DNA from 4 places in the Paraburkholderia sp. J67 genome. Region 4 is predicted to be linked to each of the others. Evidence: predicted binding sites of a transcription regulator. Region 4 holds the regulator's gene; each other region holds the start of a gene.
What was found. The regulator LexA, encoded in region 4, represses DNA repair genes until DNA is damaged. The targets are predictions, from matches to a motif close to ACTGTATNNNNATACAGT.
Positions count from the first base shown of each region.

Region 1: a site for LexA is predicted at 2,986-3,003, ahead of recA (recombinase RecA). Genes of this name have one in related genera too.
Region 2: a site for LexA is predicted at 3,868-3,885, ahead of U5782_RS23415 (PA0069 family radical SAM protein). Genes of this name have one in related genera too.
Region 3: a site for LexA is predicted at 3,087-3,104, ahead of dinB (DNA polymerase IV). Genes of this name have one in related genera too.

Region 1 covers NZ_CAJMZK010000025.1:38,636-43,766, reverse strand. The annotation lists gene U5782_RS31710 (DUF2889 domain-containing protein) at 1-547, opposite strand, end outside; gene recX (recombination regulator RecX) at 677-1,567, opposite strand; gene recA (recombinase RecA) at 1,820-2,896, opposite strand; gene U5782_RS31695 (response regulator transcription factor) at 3,170-3,922, shown strand; gene U5782_RS31690 (sensor histidine kinase) at 3,935-5,131, shown strand, end outside.
Region 2 covers NZ_CAJMZK010000013.1:174,941-180,071, reverse strand. The annotation lists gene U5782_RS23430 (acyl-CoA dehydrogenase) at 1-1,745, shown strand, start outside; gene U5782_RS23425 (D-amino acid dehydrogenase) at 1,833-3,119, opposite strand; gene U5782_RS23420 (Lrp/AsnC ligand binding domain-containing protein) at 3,299-3,787, shown strand; gene U5782_RS23415 (PA0069 family radical SAM protein) at 3,912-5,078, shown strand; gene U5782_RS23410 (NINE protein) at 5,086-5,131, opposite strand, start outside.
Region 3 covers NZ_CAJMZK010000009.1:147,939-153,069, forward strand. The annotation lists gene U5782_RS18720 (MAPEG family protein) at 1-603, opposite strand, end outside; gene U5782_RS18725 (iron-containing alcohol dehydrogenase) at 792-1,973, shown strand; gene U5782_RS18730 (LysR family transcriptional regulator) at 1,970-2,872, opposite strand; gene dinB (DNA polymerase IV) at 3,260-4,417, shown strand; gene U5782_RS18740 (aminotransferase class V-fold PLP-dependent enzyme) at 4,473-5,131, opposite strand, start outside.
Region 4 covers NZ_CAJMZK010000017.1:83,794-88,924, reverse strand. The annotation lists gene nodI (nodulation factor ABC transporter ATP-binding protein NodI) at 45-953, opposite strand; gene U5782_RS26355 (universal stress protein) at 1,379-1,849, shown strand; gene U5782_RS26350 (DUF2939 domain-containing protein) at 1,927-2,628, opposite strand; gene U5782_RS26345 (hypothetical protein) at 2,766-3,137, opposite strand; gene lexA (transcriptional repressor LexA) at 3,194-3,844, opposite strand; gene U5782_RS26335 (sulfate ABC transporter substrate-binding protein) at 4,145-5,131, shown strand, end outside.

The DNA.
Region 1 (5,131 bases), on a different contig from region 4:
GCAGCGCGTGGCAGCGACCGAGTTGGAAAGGCGGTTTGTCGCCGGCGACGGATTCGTCGCCAGAAGTCTTGCCGAGCTCCGGTCCGGACTCGTCACCCGGGCTGCCTTTCGATGTGTCCCACACGGCTCCCACGAACGCCTGGATCGCGACGGTCGGCAACACACCCAACATTTCTGTGAGGTGCGTGCAGCCCTGCGTGCCGGCGAGGAGCCGGCCCGCTTCGCGGCGGAAATTCTGGAGGAGATTGAGCCCGATAAGGGCCCGATAGGCGGGATTGGCGTTCTGGCACTGACCGTCGTAAGGCACCCAGTCGGAGGACGCCTCGGCGTCAACGACGTTGAGCTTGCGATCGATCGTGATACGAAGCCAGAGTTCATGGATTGGCAACCCATTAGGCCGGACACCGGCGGCAAGCGGCACGTCGCGTGGCTTGTGATCCGTCAGGCACGCATCGATGTCCCACAGGCCGTCCTCACGCTCATAGGCTACCGCCCGAATAGCGCGCTGATGACGCAACTGGCGAGGCGCAGGCGGAGAGAGCGGCATGCTAGGTAAGACCGGATTGGAAAACTTCTCGATTTTAGCATACCGGGTATTTGAGACAGCAGCGATCTCGCACCCCCTCTAGAAGCTTGTTTCCAGACGTTTTTTGATCCGCGAGGATCAATTTTCAGACTAATCGCTATCAAAGCCGCCATCGAAATCATCTTCGATGCCCTTGAGGATTTTGCCGATGACGGACATCGAAAAACCGCGTGCGGCGAGAAAACGCGCCTGACGTGCACGCTCGGCCGGCGTCTCGGGCAACTGGCCGTACTTCTTCTGCCAGACCGCGCGGGCACGCGTGAGTTCCGTTTCGCGCAGCTGCGTATTCACTTCTTCGATGAGCGCGTCGCCCACCGCATGACGCTTGAGTTCGCTGACGATGCGCCCTGCTCCCACGCGCGCGGCGCGACGATACACGACGCTTTCCGCGAAACGTGCGTCGGAGAGCCAGCCGTCGCGCTCGAGCGCGTCGAGCAGGACCTCGAGCTCGTCGGCGTCTTCGGTATAGGACATCAGCTTGCGCGAGAGTTCCGCGCGGCTGTACTCGCGACGCGAGAGGTAGCCGAGTGCGCGCCCCTTGAGCGAGCGCTCTGGACGTTGCCTGCTGGATGACGATGACGCAGCGGCGGTTTTGCGCGCGGCGCGTGTCGCAGAGGTGCGCTCGTAGCGGTCGCCTTCGGGTTCCGGCGCTTCGCCGGCTAGTGCGGCGGCACGGGCCAGATCGTGTGCGTCGAATGATTCGTCGTCGAAATCGTCGCGACGATTCGTCTGGCGTGAGGTGCGTGGCAGCACGCGAGCGGGTGCGCGATTCGACGCATGGGTCGAAGCCTCGGGGGTTCGACGCGATTGGCGTGATTGGCGCACGGGCACAGGTTCGCGCGTGTACTCGCTTTGCGATTCGAACGACGGTGCCAAGGGCGTGTTCGTGCCATCGGCGGGCGCATCGAAGAAGGCTTCGAACGGTACTTCGAATACCGCACCACCTTCATCGTCGAGATCGTGGGGTACGTCATGCGGCATGTCTTGAGTCACTTCTTGATTCACATCGCGAGCCGCAGAATGAGAAAAGCCGCGAGCGCCCAGATGGGCGTCGCGGCTTTGTATGTTGGGTGCGGTTTCAACGCGCTGAGCGGAGGAACGCTTTATCGCGCCCCGAGCATCACGCGGATGCCCCGCCTCGCCCGAAGTCGAGGCAGTGGCCGCTTGTGGCGGCACCGAGGCGGAACCGCCCTTGCGCATCATGAAACTCCGCTCACTCGACGCTAACGGACTTTATTCCTCGTCCGCGATTTCGACTTCGCCGGAGCCGTTGACGCTGTCGGCCATCGCGCTCACGCCGAGCGATTCGCGAATGCGGTTTTCGATCTCACGAGCGATGTCCGCGTTTTCGCGCAGGAATTCGCGCGCGTTGTCCTTGCCCTGACCAATGCGTTCGCCGTTATAGCTGTACCACGCACCCGCCTTGTCGACGATCTTGGCCTGCACGCCCAGGTCGATGATTTCGCCCTGACGCGAGATGCCTTCGCCGTAGAGGATGTCGAACACGGCTTCGCGGAACGGCGGCGAGACCTTGTTCTTGACGACCTTCACGCGCGTTTCGCTGCCGATCACTTCGTCGTTCTTCTTGATCGAACCGATACGACGAATGTCCAGACGCACCGACGAGTAGAACTTCAGCGCGTTGCCGCCCGTGGTGGTTTCCGGGTTGCCGAACATCACGCCGATCTTCATACGGATCTGGTTGATGAAGATGACCATGCAGTTGGTCTTCTTGATCGTGCCGGTGAGCTTGCGCAGCGCCTGCGACATCAGACGCGCCTGCAGACCCGGCAGCGAGTCGCCCATTTCGCCTTCGATTTCGGCCTTCGGCACGAGTGCCGCAACCGAGTCGATCACGATCATGTCGATCGAGCCCGAGCGCACGAGTGCGTCGGTGATTTCGAGTGCCTGTTCGCCCGTGTCCGGCTGCGAGATCAGCAGTTCCGGCACGTTCACGCCGAGCTTGGAAGCGTATTGGACGTCGAGCGCGTGTTCCGCGTCGATGAACGCCGCCGTGCCGCCGAGCTTTTGCATTTCGGCGATCACCTGGAGCGTGAGCGTCGTCTTACCCGACGATTCCGGACCGTAGATCTCGACCACCCGGCCACGCGGCAGGCCGCCGACGCCGAGCGCGATGTCGAGGCCGAGCGAACCGGTGGAGACCACCTGGATGTCCTCGACCGCGTCACCGTCGCCGAGTCGCATGATCGACCCTTTGCCGAACTGCTTTTCGATCTGCGCGAGCGCGGCGGCCAGCGCCTTGCCCTTCTCAGCAGTCAGCCCAGCCGAGCCTTTCTTGCTATCTTCCATGAATCGTCCTTTGCTATGATGAACGGCGTCTGATGACGATGCACGCGCCCGCCGATGACATACTGCGAGCGGTGCGCACGAACCCAGACACTGTATAAAAAAACAGTAGTTTTGGCAAGCCCGTTTTCAACTAACGCGCACGCCGAAACCGCGATTTTCGGAGACCGCCGTGCGCCGCCCGTTCAGGCCCCAAGCCTGCGAACGCGGCGCCGGTGCTGCGAAGCGCGCCCCAGACATGCGGGCAAGGCGCTTCGAAGGCGACGCTGGCGCATCATGCGAATTCTCATTGCCGAAGACGACAGCATACTCGCGGACGGTCTGGTCCGATCACTCCGCCAATCGGGCTATGCCGTTGATCACGTGCGTACCGGCGTGGATGCCGATACCGCCTTGTCGATGCAGTCTTTCGACCTGCTGATCCTCGATCTGGGCCTGCCAAAAATGCCGGGCCTCGAAGTGCTGCGACGTTTGCGCGCGCGCAATTCCAACCTCCCCGTCCTGATCCTGACCGCTGCCGACAGCGTGGACGAGCGCGTCAAAGGCCTCGACCTCGGCGCCGACGATTACATGGCCAAACCCTTCGCGCTCAACGAGCTGGAGGCGCGCGTGCGCGCGCTCACCCGGCGCGGCGCGGGCGGCGGCCCGACCGTCGTGCGCCACGGCGCACTGTCTTACGACCAGGTCGGCCGTGTCGCCCACATCCACGAGCAGGTGCTCGATCTGTCGGCGCGCGAGCTGGGTGTGCTCGAAGTGCTGCTGCAAAGGCTTGGGCGGCTGGTCTCGAAGGAGCAACTGGTCGATCACCTCTGCGAATGGGGCGAGGAAGTCAGCAACAACGCGATCGAGGTCTACGTGCACCGCCTGCGCAAGAAACTGGAAACAGGCGGCGTGCGCATCGTGACCGTGCGCGGACTGGGCTACTGTCTGGAGAAGGAAGCAAAAGAAGCGACCCCGCAGGCGAACGCTTCCCCGGGCTCGACCGTGCAAGCCCAACCCGCCATGCCGGCCAGCCACTACTTCAAATAGCCAGGCGCGACGATGGCCGAGCCCGATCCCGCCGCGCGCTCCCTGCCGGCCTCGTCCGCCAGCCCGCGATCCGTTGCGGCATCCACGACGTCAACCGCGCCAGGCACGTCGGACGCGCTCGACGACGAAGCGCGCGACGCCCGTTACGCCAATCCCTTCGCCCCGCCCGACGAAGCCGAGGCCGCCGCCGAGGCGCGCCCGCGCTCGCTGTTCGGCGAAATCCTCGACTGGATGCTCGCCCCGCTGCTGCTGCTCTGGCCGATGAGCATCGCGGTCACCTATCTGGTGGCCAAGTCGATCGCCAACGGCCCGTTCGACCGCGCGCTCGAAACCGACGCCTATGTGCTCGCGCGCCAGATCCATCCGGTCAACGGCGTGGCCGAGCTGACCCTGCCCGATTCCACCCGCGACTTCCTGCGCGCCGACAACGTCGACAGCGTCTATTACCAGGTGCTCGGCAGCCGCGGCGAACTGGTGGGCGGCGACCGCGACATGCCGCTGCCGCGCGACGACGACCGTCCTTCGCCGGGTCTCGTCGAATTCCGCGACGACACGCTGCACGGCATCGACATCCGCGTGGCCTACACGACGGTCGAACCGCCGCATCTCAACGGCTCGCAAGCCGTGCTCGTGCAGGTGGCCGAAACGCTCGACAAACGCCGCGCGCTCGCCAACGACATCATCAAGGGCGTGATCCTGCCGCAGTTCGTGATCCTGCCGCTCGCGATCCTGCTGGTCTGGTTCGGCCTCTCGCGCGGGCTCGCGCCGCTGCACGCGCTGCAATCCAACATCCGCCTGCGCCGCCCCGACGATCTTTCGCCGCTCGAAGCGCGTCGCGCGCCGCCCGAGATCGAGCCGCTCGTCACCTCGTTCAACGACCTGCTCACGCGGCTCGAACAGAACATGGAACTGCAAAAGCGCTTTATCGCCGATGCCGCACATCAGATGAAGACGCCGCTCGCGGGCCTGCGCACCCAGGCCGAACTCGCGCTGCGCCAGGATGCCTCGCCCGAAGTGCACCGCTCGCTCGAACAGATCGCAACGAGTTCCGAGCACGCGGCGCGACTCGTCACGCAGCTGCTCGCGCTCGCGCGCGCCGAGAACCGCATGTCGGGGCAAATCTTCACGCCAGTCGATGTGGCCGACGTCGCCCGTCATGCGGTGCGCGACTGGGTGCAGCCCGCGCTCGCGAAGCAGATGGATCTGGGC
Region 2 (5,131 bases), on a different contig from region 4:
AACTCGCGGGACTCGACGATATCGCCGCGCTGCCCGGCGGCGAGGACGCCACGCCCGAGACCGTCGAAGCCGTGCTGCACGAGGCCGCGAAGTTTTGCGGCGAAGTGCTCGTGCCGCTGAACGCCGAAGGCGACCGCAACCCGAGCCGCTGGGACAACGGCGCGGTACACGCGACGCCTGGTTTCGCCGAGGCGTTCAGTCAGTACGTGGCGGGCGGCTGGCAGGGCGTGCAGCATCCTCAGGAATACGAAGGACAGGGTTTGCCCAAGCTCGTCGGCACGCCTTGCGTGGAGATGCTGAACGCGGCCAACCTGTCGTTCGCGCTCTGTCCGCTGCTCACCGATGGCGCGATCGAGGCCTTGCTGACCGCAGGCAGCGAAGAACAGAAGCAGCGCTACGTGCCGAAGCTCATCTCGGGTGTCTGGACCGGCACGATGAACCTGACCGAGCCGCAGGCCGGCTCCGATCTCGCGGCCGTGCGTACGCGCGCCGAGCCGCAGCCCGACGGCAGCTACAAGGTCTTCGGCACCAAGATCTTCATCACGTGGGGCGAGCACGACATGGCGCAGAACATCGTCCATCTCGTGCTCGCGCGCACGCCTGATGCGCCCGAAGGCGTGAAGGGTATTTCGCTCTTCATCGTGCCGAAGTTCCTCATCAACGACGACGGCACACTCGGCGCGCGTAACGACGTGCAATGCGTTTCCATCGAGCACAAGCTCGGCATCAAGGCGAGCCCGACGGCGGTGCTTCAGTACGGCGACCACGGCGGCGCGGTCGGCTATCTGATCGGCGAGGAGAGTCGCGGGCTCGAATACATGTTCATCATGATGAACGCCGCGCGCTTTGCCGTGGGCATGCAGGGCGTGGCGGTGTCCGACCGCGCGTATCAGAAGGCGGCAGCCTATGCGAAGGAGCGCGTGCAAAGCCGGCCCGTCGATGGATCGGCGAGAGAGGCGGTGACGATCATTCATCACCCGGACGTGCGCCGCATGCTCGCGACCATGCGCGCGCTGACCGAAGCCGCCCGCGCGCTCGCCTACGTTGCGGCGGCCGAAAGCGACCGCGCACACGGGGAGCCGGATAGCGCGCGACGCGCGCAACACCAGGCGCGCTACGAATACCTGGTGCCGATCGTGAAGGGCTGGAGCACGGAGCTGGCCAACGAGGTGACGAGCCTGGGCGTGCAGGTGCATGGCGGCATGGGCTTCATCGAGGAGACGGGCGCCGCGCAGTTCTATCGCGATGCCCGCATTCTCGCGATCTACGAGGGCACCACGGCGATCCAGGCCAACGATCTGGTCGGACGCAAGACGCTGCGTGACGGCGGCGCGGCCGTGAAAGCGTTGCTCGACGACATCGGGCAGACCTTGGCGGAACTCCGCGCGCAGGAGGGGGCGGCGTTCAAGTCGATGGCGAAGCATCTGGCGCTTGGCCAGCAAGCGCTGGCTTCGACGGTGGATTTCGTGCTCGCCAATGCGAAGGGCGATCCGAACGCCGTGTTCGCGGGCAGCGTGCCGTATCTGAAGCTCGCGGGCATCGTGCTGGGCGGCTGGCAGATGGCGCGCGCGATGCTCGCCTCGCAACGACTGATGCAGGACGACCCGAAGTTCCACGGAGCGAAGATCGCGACGGCGCAGTTTTTCGCGGAGCATGTGTTGCCGCAGGCGGTGGCGCTCGAAGCGGGCATTGTCAGCGCGAAGGGTTCGGAAGGCGTCCTCACGCTTTCCGAAGATCAGTTCTGAAGCTTCCTCGCCAAACGAAAAACGGCGGCCCGATTGCACGGGACCGCCGTTTGTCTTTCTGGGCCGCGCGAAGCGGCGCAAGCGCGATTACGCGTAAGCCGGACGATGCTCGCCCTTGGTCTCGCCGAGGTAGCGATAGACCGAGAGATCGTCGGCCTTGATCGCGGGGCTCTTGCCCGAGATCAGGTCGGCCAGCAACTGGCCCGAGCCGCACGACATGGTCCAGCCGAGCGTGCCGTGGCCCGTGTTCAGGAACAGGTTCGAGAACGGCGTGCGGCCGACAACAGGGGTGCCGTCCGGCGTCATCGGGCGCAGGCCGGTCCAGAAGGTGGCCTTGGTCGTGTCGCCGCCGCCCGGGAACAGGTCGTTCACGCACATTTCGAGGGTTTCACGGCGAGCCTGCTTGAGCGACTTGTCGTAGCCCACGATCTCGGCCATGCCGCCCACGCGGATGCGGTCGTCGAAACGCGTGATCGCGATCTTGTAGGTCTCGTCGAGCACGGTCGAGACGGGGGCTGCGCCCGCGTTGACGATCGGTGCGGTGATCGAGTAGCCCTTGAGCGGGTAGACGGGGATCTTCACGAGACCCGCGAGCATCTTCGTCGAGAAAGAACCGAGCGCAACCACATACGAGTCGGCGCGCACGACTTCGCCGCCGCATTGCACACCCGCGATGCGATCGCCTTGCACGACGAGGCCGTCGATCGGCGTGTTGTAGCGGAACTTGACGCCCAGCTCGGCCGCCATCGCGGCGAGGCGCGTGGTGAAGAGCTGGCAGTCGCCGGTTTCGTCGCCCGGCAGGCGCAGGCCGCCCGTGAGCTTGTGCGAGACAGCGGCGAGCGCGGGTTCGGCGCGTTGCAGTTCGGCTGCGCTCAGCAGTTCGTAGGGGACGTTCGCGTCCTTGAGCACGGCGATGTCTTTCTGCGCGCCGTCGAATTGCTGCTGGGTGCGGAAGACCTGGAGCGTGCCGCCGGTGCGGCCTTCGTACTGGATGCCGGTATCGGCGCGCAACGCTTGCAGGCAATCGCGGCTGTATTCGGCCAGACGCACCATGCGGCCCTTGTTGAGCGCATAGCGCTCGGCCGAACAGTTTTGCAGCATCTGCCACATCCACTGCAACTGGAACTTCGTGCCGTCGAGGCGGATGGCGAGCGGCGCGTGCTTTTCGAACATCCACTTGATGGCCTTGAGCGGCACGCCCGGCGCAGCCCACGGCGCCGCGTAACCCGGCGAAATCTGGCCGGCGTTTGCAAAGCTGGTCTCCAGCGCGGGAGCGGCCTCGCGGTCGATCACCGTCACTTCATGGCCCGCGCGGGCAAGATACCAGGCGCTGGCCACCCCGACCACACCACTGCCCAACACGACGACTCGCATAGTTGCTCCATCCAGTTAGATTTGTTTGGGCTACGCCGCTTTGCCGGGCTGGAGCGCCCGTCTGGGGCGGCTGCAGCGTACAAGGCATGAAAAATCGGATGTAGCCAGTGATATCGACTATGCTATTGTTGTCGGTCTAGATTTTGTTATTGTATTTTTCAGATTTTCAGGAAAAAAACATGAGAACGCAGCGTCAGCCGGTCCGTGCGCTCGACCGGCTCGATCACCGCATCCTGAAACTGCTCCAGGAAGACGGTCGCATGGCCATGAAAGACCTGGCCGAGCAGGTGGGGTTATCGGTCACGCCCTGCATTGAACGCGTCAAACGCATGGAGCGCGATGGCGTCATCACGGGCTACTACGCGCGCGTGAATCCCAACGTCCTGGGCGCGGCGCTGCTGGTGTTCGTGGAGATCACACTCGACCACAAGAGCGGCAACATGTTCGACCAGTTCCGCCGCGAAGTGCAGAAGATTCCCGAGGTGCTCGAATGCCATCTGGTCTCGGGCGATTTCGACTATCTGATCAAGGCGCGCATCGGCGAGATGGCCGACTATCGCAAGCTGCTTGGGGACATCCTGCTGCAATTGCCGGGCGCGGTGCAGTCGAAAAGCTATGTGGTGATGGAAGAGATCAAGGAGTCGCTGACGATTGCGGTTGGCGAGTGACGGGCTGACAGCGCTCCGAAGTTTCCCCGAAGCCTCCCCCGACGTTTCCCTATTTATCGGGCTCGACAAAGCGTGTCGATACTGTATATTTATACAGTATCGACACGCTTTTCTGCATTGAGCCGTGAAAGACCTGGAACCCGACCGCGAGCCCGAACCCGAGACCTGGTATCCCGTCGCCCCGCCTGCGCCGCGCAAGGGGCGCGGCGCGGTCACGAACCTCCAGGGGCGCTACGAGGTCGATCAGCGCGAAGCCTTCGACGACGGCTGGCAGCATGACAGTCCCGAAGAGGGGGAGGCACGCGACGAGGGTGGCGAAGGCCGGGCGGACATCCTGCGCACCCAGGTTTTCGAAGAGCGCGCGAAGAGCATTCTCACGCGCAACCAGTCGCCCGATATTCCGTTCAACGTTTCCCTCAACCCATACCGCGGCTGCGAGCACGGTTGCATCTACTGCTTCGCGCGGCCAACGCACAGTTATCTAGGGTTGTCGCCGGGGCTGGATTTCGAGAGCCGTCTCTACGCGAAGATCAATGCGCCCGAACTGCTCGCGCGCGAGATGTCCAGGCCGTCCTACGAGCCGGAGCCCATCGCGCTCGGCGTGAACACGGACGCCTGGCAGCCCATCGAGCGCGATCTGCGTCTCACGCGCCGCGTGATCGAGGTGCTGGCCGAGCGTCAGCATCCCTTTGCGGCCATCACGAAATCGTCGCTGATCGAGCGCGATATCGACCTGCTTGCTCCGATGGCGCAGCGCCGCCAGTTCATGGCCGCAATCACCATCACCACGCTCGACGCCGATATCGCGCGCACGCTCGAGCCGCGCGCCGCCACGCCCGCGCGGCGCCTGCGCACGATCCGCACGCTCGCCGAGGCCGGCATTCCCGTGGGGGTGAGCATCGCGCCCGTGATTCCGTTCGTCACCGAGCCGGACATGGAGCGCGTGCTGGAAGCCTGTGCCGAGGCAGGCGCGACGAGCGCGAGCTATATCGTGCTGCGTTTGCCGTGGGAGGTCTCGCCGTTGTTTCAGGACTGGCTGGAGGCACATTTCCCGCAGCGTGCGGCGCGCGTGATGAGCCGCGTGCGCGACATGCGCGGCGGCAAGGATTACGAAGCGGCGTTCTCGCAGCGCATGAAGGGTACAGGGCTGTGGGCCGACCTGCTCAAGCAGCGCTTTCATAAGGCCGTGAACCGGCTCGGGCTTAACGAGCGCCGCCACGGCATTCTGGATATGTCGGAGTTCGTGCGCGAGAAGCGCGTGCGGGAGAAGCCGCAACTCGATCTGTTCTAGCGTGGGCTTACTGCGAGATGGCCTTGGCGGCTTCCACCTGTGATTCGAAGTAA
Region 3 (5,131 bases), on a different contig from region 4:
GCCCTCGATCGCAAGGAACGCCGCAACTGGCGCGACTGCCCCGGTCGTGCCCGCGATTTCACCGCCAAACCGGCTCGCCACATACAGCAGCACGATCATGCTGAGCGCCATGCCCGGCGCACCAAGCCCACGCAGCGCCGCGCTGCGATGGTAGCCCAGCCAGAACGCGATTCGTGCCGCGATCCAGACCACCGTGGTCGCCACCACGGCGCGCATCGCCAGACCATCGGCGCAATAAGCCGCCAGCCCGAATAACGCCACGCCGAACACGATGATCTGCTCCACCGTGTTTTGCAGGTAGCGTTGATTGACGCGCAACCGGCGGGTCTCGAAGCGCGCCAACGGATCGAACGCGGGCGAGGTCAATCGTTCGTGCGCCACGGCTTCGACGCCTGTGACGAGGCAAAACAACACGGCCACGCAATAGCACTTGAGCGTTAACAGCATGCGGGCCGCGAGGCTGTCCATGCCCGGCATCGACGGCATCAAGCGGTCGACGGCAAGCCAGAGTCCCAATGCGAACAACCCAGCCACGGCGATGGCCGCCATGCCGCTTGCGCGCTGCTGGCGAAAATCAGGCGCGTTTCGTGTGGGATCGCTCATGGAAGGTCTCTCGTATCTGGATCAGTTGTCATCGCATCGCGCTTATCTATTCACGCAGCCTGAAGCCGGCTTTCCAAAATGTGAATTTTTGCGGCGTGGCCGCTCCCCTACGCTTCTCCGGTATCGACCAATGATGGTCTGTTTCCACCGGGCCCCGCACGCCCATTGCATTATCCGGGTTCAAGACAATGTCCAACATACACTACTGGAATTACCCCACTGAAATCTTCTGCGGCGCGCATGCGCTCGCTGTGCTCCCTCAACGCTGCGCGGCAGCGGGCATACGCAATCCGCTCATCGTGACGGACCCGGGGATGTTGAATCTCGCCCCGCTTGCGCAGTTGCGTGACTGCCTCGATACCGCGCACATCGAATATTCGATCTTTCACGGCTTTTCCAGCAATCCGGCGATGCACGAAGCGCGCGCGGGCGCAGCCGCCTTCGAGGCGGGCGATCACGATTCATTGATTGCCATTGGCGGCGGCAGCGCCCTGGACACCGCCAAGGCTATTGCATTGCTCAGCCGCGACTCGCAAGGGCTGGAGCGCTTCGAATGGTCGCAACTCCTCGCGCACTACCCTACGCTCGCTGATTTCCCGCGTCTGGACCTGCCACGGCTCATCGCCATCCCCACGACCGCAGGCACCGGCTCGGAACTCGGACGCGAGGCCGTGCTCACGGATCAGGAGAGAGGTATCAAGAAGGTCGTCGGCCATCCCGAACTGCTTGCGCACACCGTGATCCTCGATCCAGTCCTCACGCTCGGCCTGCCACCGGCGCTAACCGCGGCAACGGGCATGGATGCCTTGACGCATCACCTCGAAGCGCTGTTCTCTCCGCTTTGCCATCCGATGTCGGCGGGGATTGCGATCGAGGGCGTGCGTCTCGTACATGCGAATCTCGAGCAAGCGGTCCTGGACGGCACGAACCTCGCAGCACGCGAGGGTATGCTCGTCGCTTCGGCCAGCGCCGCCGTCGCGTTTCAGAAAGGCCTCGGCGGTGTGCATGCGCTCGCTCACCCGCTCGGCGCACGCCATCATCTGCACCACGGTCTGCTTAACGCTGTCCTGCTTCCCTATGTGCTCGTCGCCAATCGCCGCGCGATCGAAGAACCCGCGAGCCGCCTCGCACGCTACCTCGATCTGGCGGACACGAGCTTTGACGGCCTGCTCGACTGGGTCCTCCAATTGCGCAAGACGATCGGCATCGTGCCTCGTCTTGCCGATCTGGGTCTGACGAAGGAGGATGCCGTCTGGGTTGGCGAGCAGGCGCTGGCCGATATCTCGTCGTCCGATACCAATGCGATGCCACTGAGCGCAGCCGACTACACGCGCATCTATTGCAATGCGGTGGACGGCACCTTGAATTAGCCCGTCAGGCCATGAACGCTCAGCAGATCGTCGACGAAGGCGCGTGCCGCTTCGCTACGCGATCGTCCTGCGTAGGTGACCATGCTGTGCGTCACGTCATAGCGCAATTGCTCGGGCAGCAGGGCCCGCATGCGCCCACGCTCCACCCACGTCTGGGCATAGTGAAGCGGGAGATAGCCCAGGTGCGTGCCGGCCAGCACCGCGTGCGCCACGCCCTCCATATGGTAGGCCGTGGCGCTGCTGGATTCGGGGCGCAACGGCAATTCCTGATCTTCCGGCAGGAAGCCATGAAGCACCCAGTTTTCCGCGGCAATGGCGTCCATGCCGGGATCGGCAACGCCAAACAGCGGATGACGATCGCCACAGAAAACGCCGATCTCCTCCGTATAAAGCGGCCGATATTCGAGTGGCGGGCGCGAGCGGCTGAAATAGGAAATCGCCAGATCGAGCTGGCCGTCGATCACCGCCAGTTCCAGTTCATTAGGAGAGTTGACGAACAGGTTGATATGCACATCCTGATCGCGCTTCTGAAACAGCGCCAGGGCGTCGCTGAAGCACGCTTGCGGCAGCGTCACCACGTTATCGGCGAGCCCGATATACAGTTCTCCGACGAGGCTCTCCGAAAGCGCCTGCGCCTGGTCGCGAAACGAGCCGATGGCATCGAACATGTTTCGCGAAGCGTCGAGGATGCGCTGGCCCTTCGGGGTCAGACGAAAGCCACCCTTGCCCCGCTCGCAAAGCCGGTAGCCCAGGCGTTGTTCGAGATTGCTGATCTGCGTACTGATATTCGACTGGCTGATGTTGAGTTCGGCCTGAGCTGCACTGAACCCGCCGCATTTCACCACGCTGGCAAAAATGCGCAGAAGCCGCAGGTCGAGATCGGTGACATTCCTCAGCATGGGATGGACATTCAAAAAAAGGGGACGAGCATTCTAGCCCGGGGCGCATTCTGCCCAACATTATGAACAAAACACTCGCTGGCATCGGCGGTGCGCGACCGGCCATAGCTCTTTAATTTTGAATGCTGGCTTTCAATAAATCAGACATAGGCGTTTCCCATTGTCAGGCCCATTCGAGCGTAGCAATCCCATTCGCTGGCACATGCGGTAGAATACTGTAGATATATACAGTATCCGGAAAGTCGCGCCCGAACGCCAATGGCGTACTGCCTGGCAGCCTTCCGACCACGAATCCTGATTGGAAAAAACAGATGAACACTCGCGCGGGCACGGCATTACAGCGTAAGCGCTCATGGGTTGCGCTGGCCATTTCCGGGTAACCGCCGCGTGACAAGCCCCCGCCCGCGCCGGATTGCTCACCTCGACATGGATGCTTTTTATGCGTCCGTCGAACTGCTGCGCTACCCCGAGCTACGCGGCAGCGCCGTCGTGATCGGCGGTGGCCGCAATGCCACGCCGGAGACGCTTCCCGATGGCACGCGCCGCTTCGCACGGCTACGCGACTACGTGGGCCGGGGCGTGGTCACGACCTCGACCTACGAGGCGCGCGCACTTGGCGTGTTCTCTGCAATGGGCATGATGAAGGCCGCGCAACTCGCGCCCGACGCCATTCTCCTGCCGACTGACTTCGACTCATACCGGCGCTATTCGCGGCTGTTCAAGGACGCGGTTCACACCTTCACGGACCAGATCGAAGACCGCGGTATCGACGAGATCTACATCGACCTTACGGACGTGGAGGGCGAATCCAGCGAGCTGGGCACACGCATCAAGGCTGCCGTGCACGAGGCGACCAACCTCACCTGCTCGATCGCCATTGCGCCAAACAAGCTGCTCGCCAAAATCGGCTCTGAACTGGACAAGCCAAACGGTCTCACGCTACTTACGATGGCGGATCTTGCGTCGCGTGTCTGGCCGCTGCCGGCGAAAAAGGTGAATGGCATCGGGCCGCGTGCGAACGACCGCCTGGCCAGCCTGGGTATCGCCACAGTGGGAGACCTGGCCGCGGCGGACCTCGGCCTGTTGCAGGAGCACTTTGGCCGCACCTACGCCGCGTGGCTGGCCCGAATCGCGCAAGGCCTCGACGATCGTGACGTGGTGGTGTCTTCGGAGCCCAAGTCCATGAGTCGCGAGACCACGTTCGAGCGCGATATGCATGTGACCCGTGACCGCGCCACGCTGACGCCAGCACTCACACGTCTTTGCGAGCGGGTCACCGAAGATCTTCAACGCAAGGGTTATCGGGGCCGCACAGTAGGTCTGAAAATCAAGTTCGCCGACTTCAAGATCGTGACCCGCGACCTCTCGCTGCCGGAGCCCGTGGCCGACGCTGCATCGATTCGACGCGCAGTGGGCGAATGCCTGAAGCGCGTCACGCTGGATCGACGCATCCGCCTGATTGGCGTGCGCATTGGCTCGCTCGAATCCGCCAGCGATCAAGCTCCGGCGCCACTACCGACACAGTGGGAGTTGCCGTTCGATTGATGACGTGCAGTTGCGATGCGAGAGCGCATCGTGCGCCCTTGCATCGCCAAACAACTTAAAGCACGGTGTTCAACGCTTTCTCGAACCTGGCGACCGCACTGTCGACGTCATGCAGTTTGTCGAGACCGAATAGCCCAATGCGGAAGGTCTTGAAGTCTTCCGGCTCGTCACATTGCAAGGGCACACCGGGCGCGATCTGCACGCCCGCATCGGCAAACTTCTTGCCGGATCGAATGCCATCGTCGTCCGTATAGCTGACCACGACGCCCGGCGCCTGAAAACCTTCGGCCGCCACGCTTCTAAAACCTTTGCTAACCAGCAGCGCGCGAATCCGCTTGCCCAGTTCGATCTGCTCGGCCATCACCTTCTCGACACCGTAGGCTTCGGTTTCCTTGATCACGTCGCGCAGCGTCGCGAGACTGTCGGTTGGCATCGTAGCGTGATAGGCGAATCCGCCGCCTTCGTAGGCTTCCATGATTTGCAGCCATTTACGCAGATCGCAGGCAAAGCTGGTGCTGGTGGTAGCGTCGATTCTTTCGCGGGCAAGCGCGCTGAGCATCACCAGGGCGCAGCAAGGCGACGCGCTCCAGCCTTTTTGCGGCGCGCTGATCAGGACGTCGACGCCCGTGGCCTGCATATCGACCCAGACCGTGCCCGAGGCAATGCAATCCAGCACAAACATGCCGCCGACGGCATGCACGGCGTCGGCCACCG
Region 4 (5,131 bases):
GGGGTACGCTTGCTGGCGATTCTGTCGCGCGTGTTTTGCCGTATTCAATCCTGCATCTCGCGGCCCGTGAGCCGCAGGAACACGTCCTCGAGATTCGCAGGCCGATGCAGATAGCGCAGATCCGAACGATGGCGCAGTTGCGCATGCACGGGCGCTGGATCGTCGACGTAGCAGAACAGCGTCTCGCCGCTGATTTCGGTGCGCTTGGCGTACGGCGCGAGTTCGTCGCGCAACGCCGACGGGTCCGGGCCATAGACTTCGATCACGTCGCAGCCGATCTCCGATTCGATCAGCGCCTTGGGCGCGCCCTCGGCGATCTTGCGGCCTTCCTCGATCACGCAGACACGGTTGCAAAGCCGCTCGGCTTCTTCCATGAAGTGGGTGGTCAGCAAGATCGTTTTGCCGCGTGCGAGCAGCGAGCGCAGGCGCTCCCAGATCAGGTGGCGCGCCTGCGGATCGAGCCCGGTGGTGGGTTCGTCCATCACCAGTACATCGGGATCGTTGACTAGCGCGCGCGCCAGCGTGAGGCGGCGGCGCATGCCGCCGGAGAGTTCGCCTACGCGCGCGTCAGCCTTGCTTTCGAGTCGGGCGAATTCGAGCAGGGGCGCGACGAGCGCCTTCGTCTGGCTCGCGGAGAGTCCGAAGTAGCGGCCGAACACGAGCAGATTTTCGCGCACGGTGAAGTCGGGATCGAGATTGTCGAACTGCGGCACGACGCCCACGCGCGTGCGTGCATGACGCGCCCGCGCGGGGACCGGCTCGCCGCACAGGCTGATGCGTCCCGCATCTGGCGAAACGATGCCCAGCAGCATGCGCAGCGTGGTGGTCTTCCCCGCGCCATTGGGGCCGAGCAGACCGAAGCATTCACCGGGGACGACGTTGAACGACAGGCCGTTGACGACCGTCCTGTCTCCATAATGTTTGATCACCTGCTCGAATTCGATGGCGGGCATGTTGGACCGGTTCACGGTGTAAGTCTCGATTTTGATCGTGCTTGAGCGTGCTTGAGCGTGTGTGGCGCGCCTGAATGCGTATAAGGCGCACGTCGCAAGGCGGCCTATTCTAGTGCATTGCCGAGCACGGGGTGGGCGGTTCATCGGCGTGCCGCGCGCGTCTGGAACGTGGCTGGGGCGAGCCTGGAAGGCATTGGGACGGATGCGCCGCGCTGCGCAAACTGCGATGCCGATGCACGGTCAATGGCTGTCGCGACAAGCATCCGCATGGTGCCAAAAACGTCCGGAAACGCCCGTGCCGTGGCGCTTCCAGCGCACTGCGCCGGTGCATGCCTACCTGGCGTTTTCCAGCCCTTGCGGACAAAATTGCGGCGCACCATCATGTGCTTACGACCTGCGTTTCGAGCGGGCGGGGAGAAGCGATCATGGCGAGCTACAAGAAAATCCTGCTTTGTTACGATGGCTCGCGCGAGGGCCGCAAGGCGCTACGTTGCGGTGCCGATCTGGCTTTGGATCTACAGGCGGAAACGCACCTGTTGTCGGTGGTGGACATGCGCTCGACCATCGCGCAGAGCGCAGGTCTGTTGACCGATGTGGCGTGCGGGCGTTTCGAAGAAACGGCGCGCGAAATTCTTCAGGAAGGCGTGGACTGGCTCACCGAGCGCGGCGTGCGTGCGCAGGGGCATTTCGCGTTTGGCCATCCGATCGACGAGATTGCGAACCTCGCGACCGAGTTGCATGTGGATCTTGTCGTGGTGGGGCATCGCTGTCGCACCGGGCTCTCGCGCTGGTGGATGGGCGCGGGCAACACGCCGCTGCTCGATCGCGTGTCGTGCAGCATTCTGGTGGCGTGTTCTTCGGCGGCCGAGGAGAAGCAGCAGCAGGCGGCCGCGTAGCGGCGCGCTTTTCGCGACTGACATGCGCCGGGCCGCAATGGCCTGGCGCGCTATCGTTCCGTGCGTTTCATGCTGGTTTAATTCGGCGCACTCGCGCCATCGCCCGTCTGCGGCTGGTTCAATTCCACCGCAGCAAGTTTCCACGAGAACAGTCCATGCCGCTGCAGGATGGCGGCATAGCGCTCGCTCGTCGCGCTGCGCTGCCAGGTCACGGCAAATTCGTTGAGGCTGCGATAACCGGCCGTCGTCTGCGCGCGCGGTTGCGGGGCTGGCGCGCCGCCATTGCCGGACTCGGGCTGCGGCGTGGTTTGCGGTGCGGTATCGGCAGTCGACGTTGACGCTTGCGTGTCAGGCGCTGGCGGCACGGGGCGCTCGCCGGGCTTGCCGGTGGGCGGCATACCGTTGAGCAGCGCGGCCACGCCTTCAGGCGTTGCATAGGCATCGACGAGCGGGCCGATCAGCGCCGCGCCAATGACTGCGCCCAACATCAGCAGCGGATTGCTGCTGTGCTGCGCCTGAATGCGCTGTTGCAGCATGTCGCCGACCTGCTGCTTGAGACTCACGCGCAACGCCGGGTAATCGACATACTCGTTCAATGCGACCGCATCGCGCGCATCCGCGGCCTGCTTGAGGCGGTTCAGCGCGAGATACGGCGACGCGTAGCCATAACCGAGCGCGGCCACGACGACGACCGCTGCAACGGCGATCGCGACGGGTTTCTTCCAGTTCGAGGGGCGGTGTGCAGAGGGTGAGGCGTTGGGCGTAGTCGTATCGGTCATCGGGGAGGGCGGCCCCGCGCGAGCGGGGCAGGACAAAGGTTCAATCAAGGTGTTGACCGCCTTCGCGCGAAAACGATCCCTCGATATTTCCCGAGCCCGCCCAACGCCACCCGGCTTCCCCGACCCATCTCACCTGCTTACTTCGCCAGCGCCACCGGCATGTCGCCGCTTTGCTCGGCGATGCAGCGATCGATGGCGCGGCACACCGCATCCATCGTGCCGACCATGATGAGCCGCGACGGGCCGTGATAGACGCGCACCGGCGCGCGGCGTGCCGGCTGTTCCGTATTGAGCGTGCTATTGAGCGAGACGCGCGCGAACGCGGGCTGCGCCGAGGGCAGCGGCGGCAGCTCCGGCGTAGGCGCCTCGACTGCGGTGTCCTCGAAGAGCGAGCCATTGAGTGCCGCCGCCGAGGCGCGCGCTTCGCGCACCGCGCACGATGCGATCCCACGCAGATGGCGCAGACGGCCGAATTGACGGAAGGGCAACAGGCGGGCAAGGCGTTCCATGACTCTCTCTCCAGAAGATGCGCGGACCAGGCGCTGACGCGGCGCGGTCGGAATTATCAGAATTCGGTGGGACGGATCAGACCGACTGCGATGCCTTCCAGCGCGAATTCCGCGCTGCCGGCCGCGACGAAAATATTGTCGTAGTCGGGGTTTTCGGCGATCAGCTCGATCCCGTTGGGCTGGCGCTTCAGACGCTTCACGGTGACGTCGTCGCCCAGACGCGCAACGATGATCTGGCCGTCTTTCGCTTCCGCTTTCTTCTGCACGGCGAGCAGGTCGCCGTCGAGGATGCCCGCGTCGCGCATCGACAGGCCGCGCACCTTCAGCAGGTAGTCGGGGCGGCTCGAGAAGAGCGCCGGGTCGCACGCATAGTTCTGCGAAATATGTTCCTGCGCGAGGATCGGGCTGCCCGCCGCGACGCGGCCGACGAGCGGCAGCGACAACTGCATGAGCCCGGGGTGCGGCAAGGTGAACTGATACGGCTGGTCGTCCGGGCCGGGCATCAGACGGATGCCACGCGAGGCGCCCGCAGCCAGTTCGATCACGCCCTTGCGCGCGAGGGCGCGAAGGTGTTCCTCCGCGGAGTTGGCCGAGCTGAAACCGAGTTCGGCGGCAATTTCGGCGCGCGTGGGCGGAAAGCCGGTGCGCTCGATCGCGCGGCGGACCAGATCGAAAACCTGCTGCTGTCGTGCGGTGAGTTTGGTCATGGCGACACTGTATGTTTGAACAGGTGACTGTATTTTTATACAGTACTCGCCGCTTTTCAAGTGTTACTTGAGGTTTGTCATTCCGGTGGCGCTACAGCGGCGTTTTGCGATGACCGAACGGACGAAAACATGCGTCAACAGCTGATTCCTCCGCCCTTACCACTTTTGCGTATTAAAAAATGAGAAAACATCATTTTTAATAATGTAAGCCAATCGCTAGACTGGCCTCCATCGATCGCTGCACACCACAAAACGCGCGACGAAACGCGACTACACGCACGACAACACGGAGAAAGCGGGATGAAACAAGGCACTACGGGGCGCGCATGGCTTAAGACGCTGGCGGCGAAACTGGTTATCGGCGCGGTGCCGCTCTTCGGCATGGCCGTGCTCGCACCGGCTGCCCATGCGGACACGTCGCTGCTCAACGTCTCCTACGATCCGACGCGCGAGCTGTACCAGGACGTCAACGACGCCTTTATCAAGCAGTGGAAGGCCAAGACGGGCGAAACGCTCACCATCAAGCAGTCGCATGGCGGCTCGGGCGCCCAGGCGCGCTCGGTGCTCGACGGACTGCAAGCCGACGTCGTGACGCTGGCGCTCGCCTGGGACATCGACGCGCTCGCCAACAAGGGCATCGTCGCGAAGGACTGGCAAAAGCGCCTTCCGGACAACGCCTCGCCGTACACCTCGACCATCGTGTTCCTCGTGCGCAAGGGCAACCCGAAGCACATCAAGGACTGGGACGATCTGACCAAGCCGGGCGTGTCGATCGTCACGCCGAATCCGAAGACCTCGGGCGGCGCGCGCTGGAACTACCTCGCGGCGTGGGCCTACGCGGAACACCAGCCGGGCGGCAACGACCAGAAGGCCAAGGAGTTCGTCACGAAGCTCTACAAGAACGCCGGCGTGCTCGATTCGGGCGCGCGAGGCGCGACCACGAGCTTCGTGCAGCGCGGTATCGGCGACGTGCTGATCGCCTGGGAAAACGAGGCCTTCCTGTCGCTCAAGGAATTTGGTCCGGAGAAGTTCGAGATCGTGGTGCCGTCGGTGAGCATTCTGGCCGAGCCGCCGGTTGCGGTGGTGGACAAGGTCGTCGACAAGAAGGGCACGCGCAAGGTGGCCGACGCCTATCTGCAGTTCCTCTATAGCGAGGAAGGTCAGGAGATCGCGGCGAAGAACTTCTACCGTCCGCGTTCGGACAAGGTGCCGGCGGCGCTTACGGCGAAGTTCCCGAAGCTCAAGCTCTACACGGTGGACGACACCTTCGGCGGCTGGACCAACGCA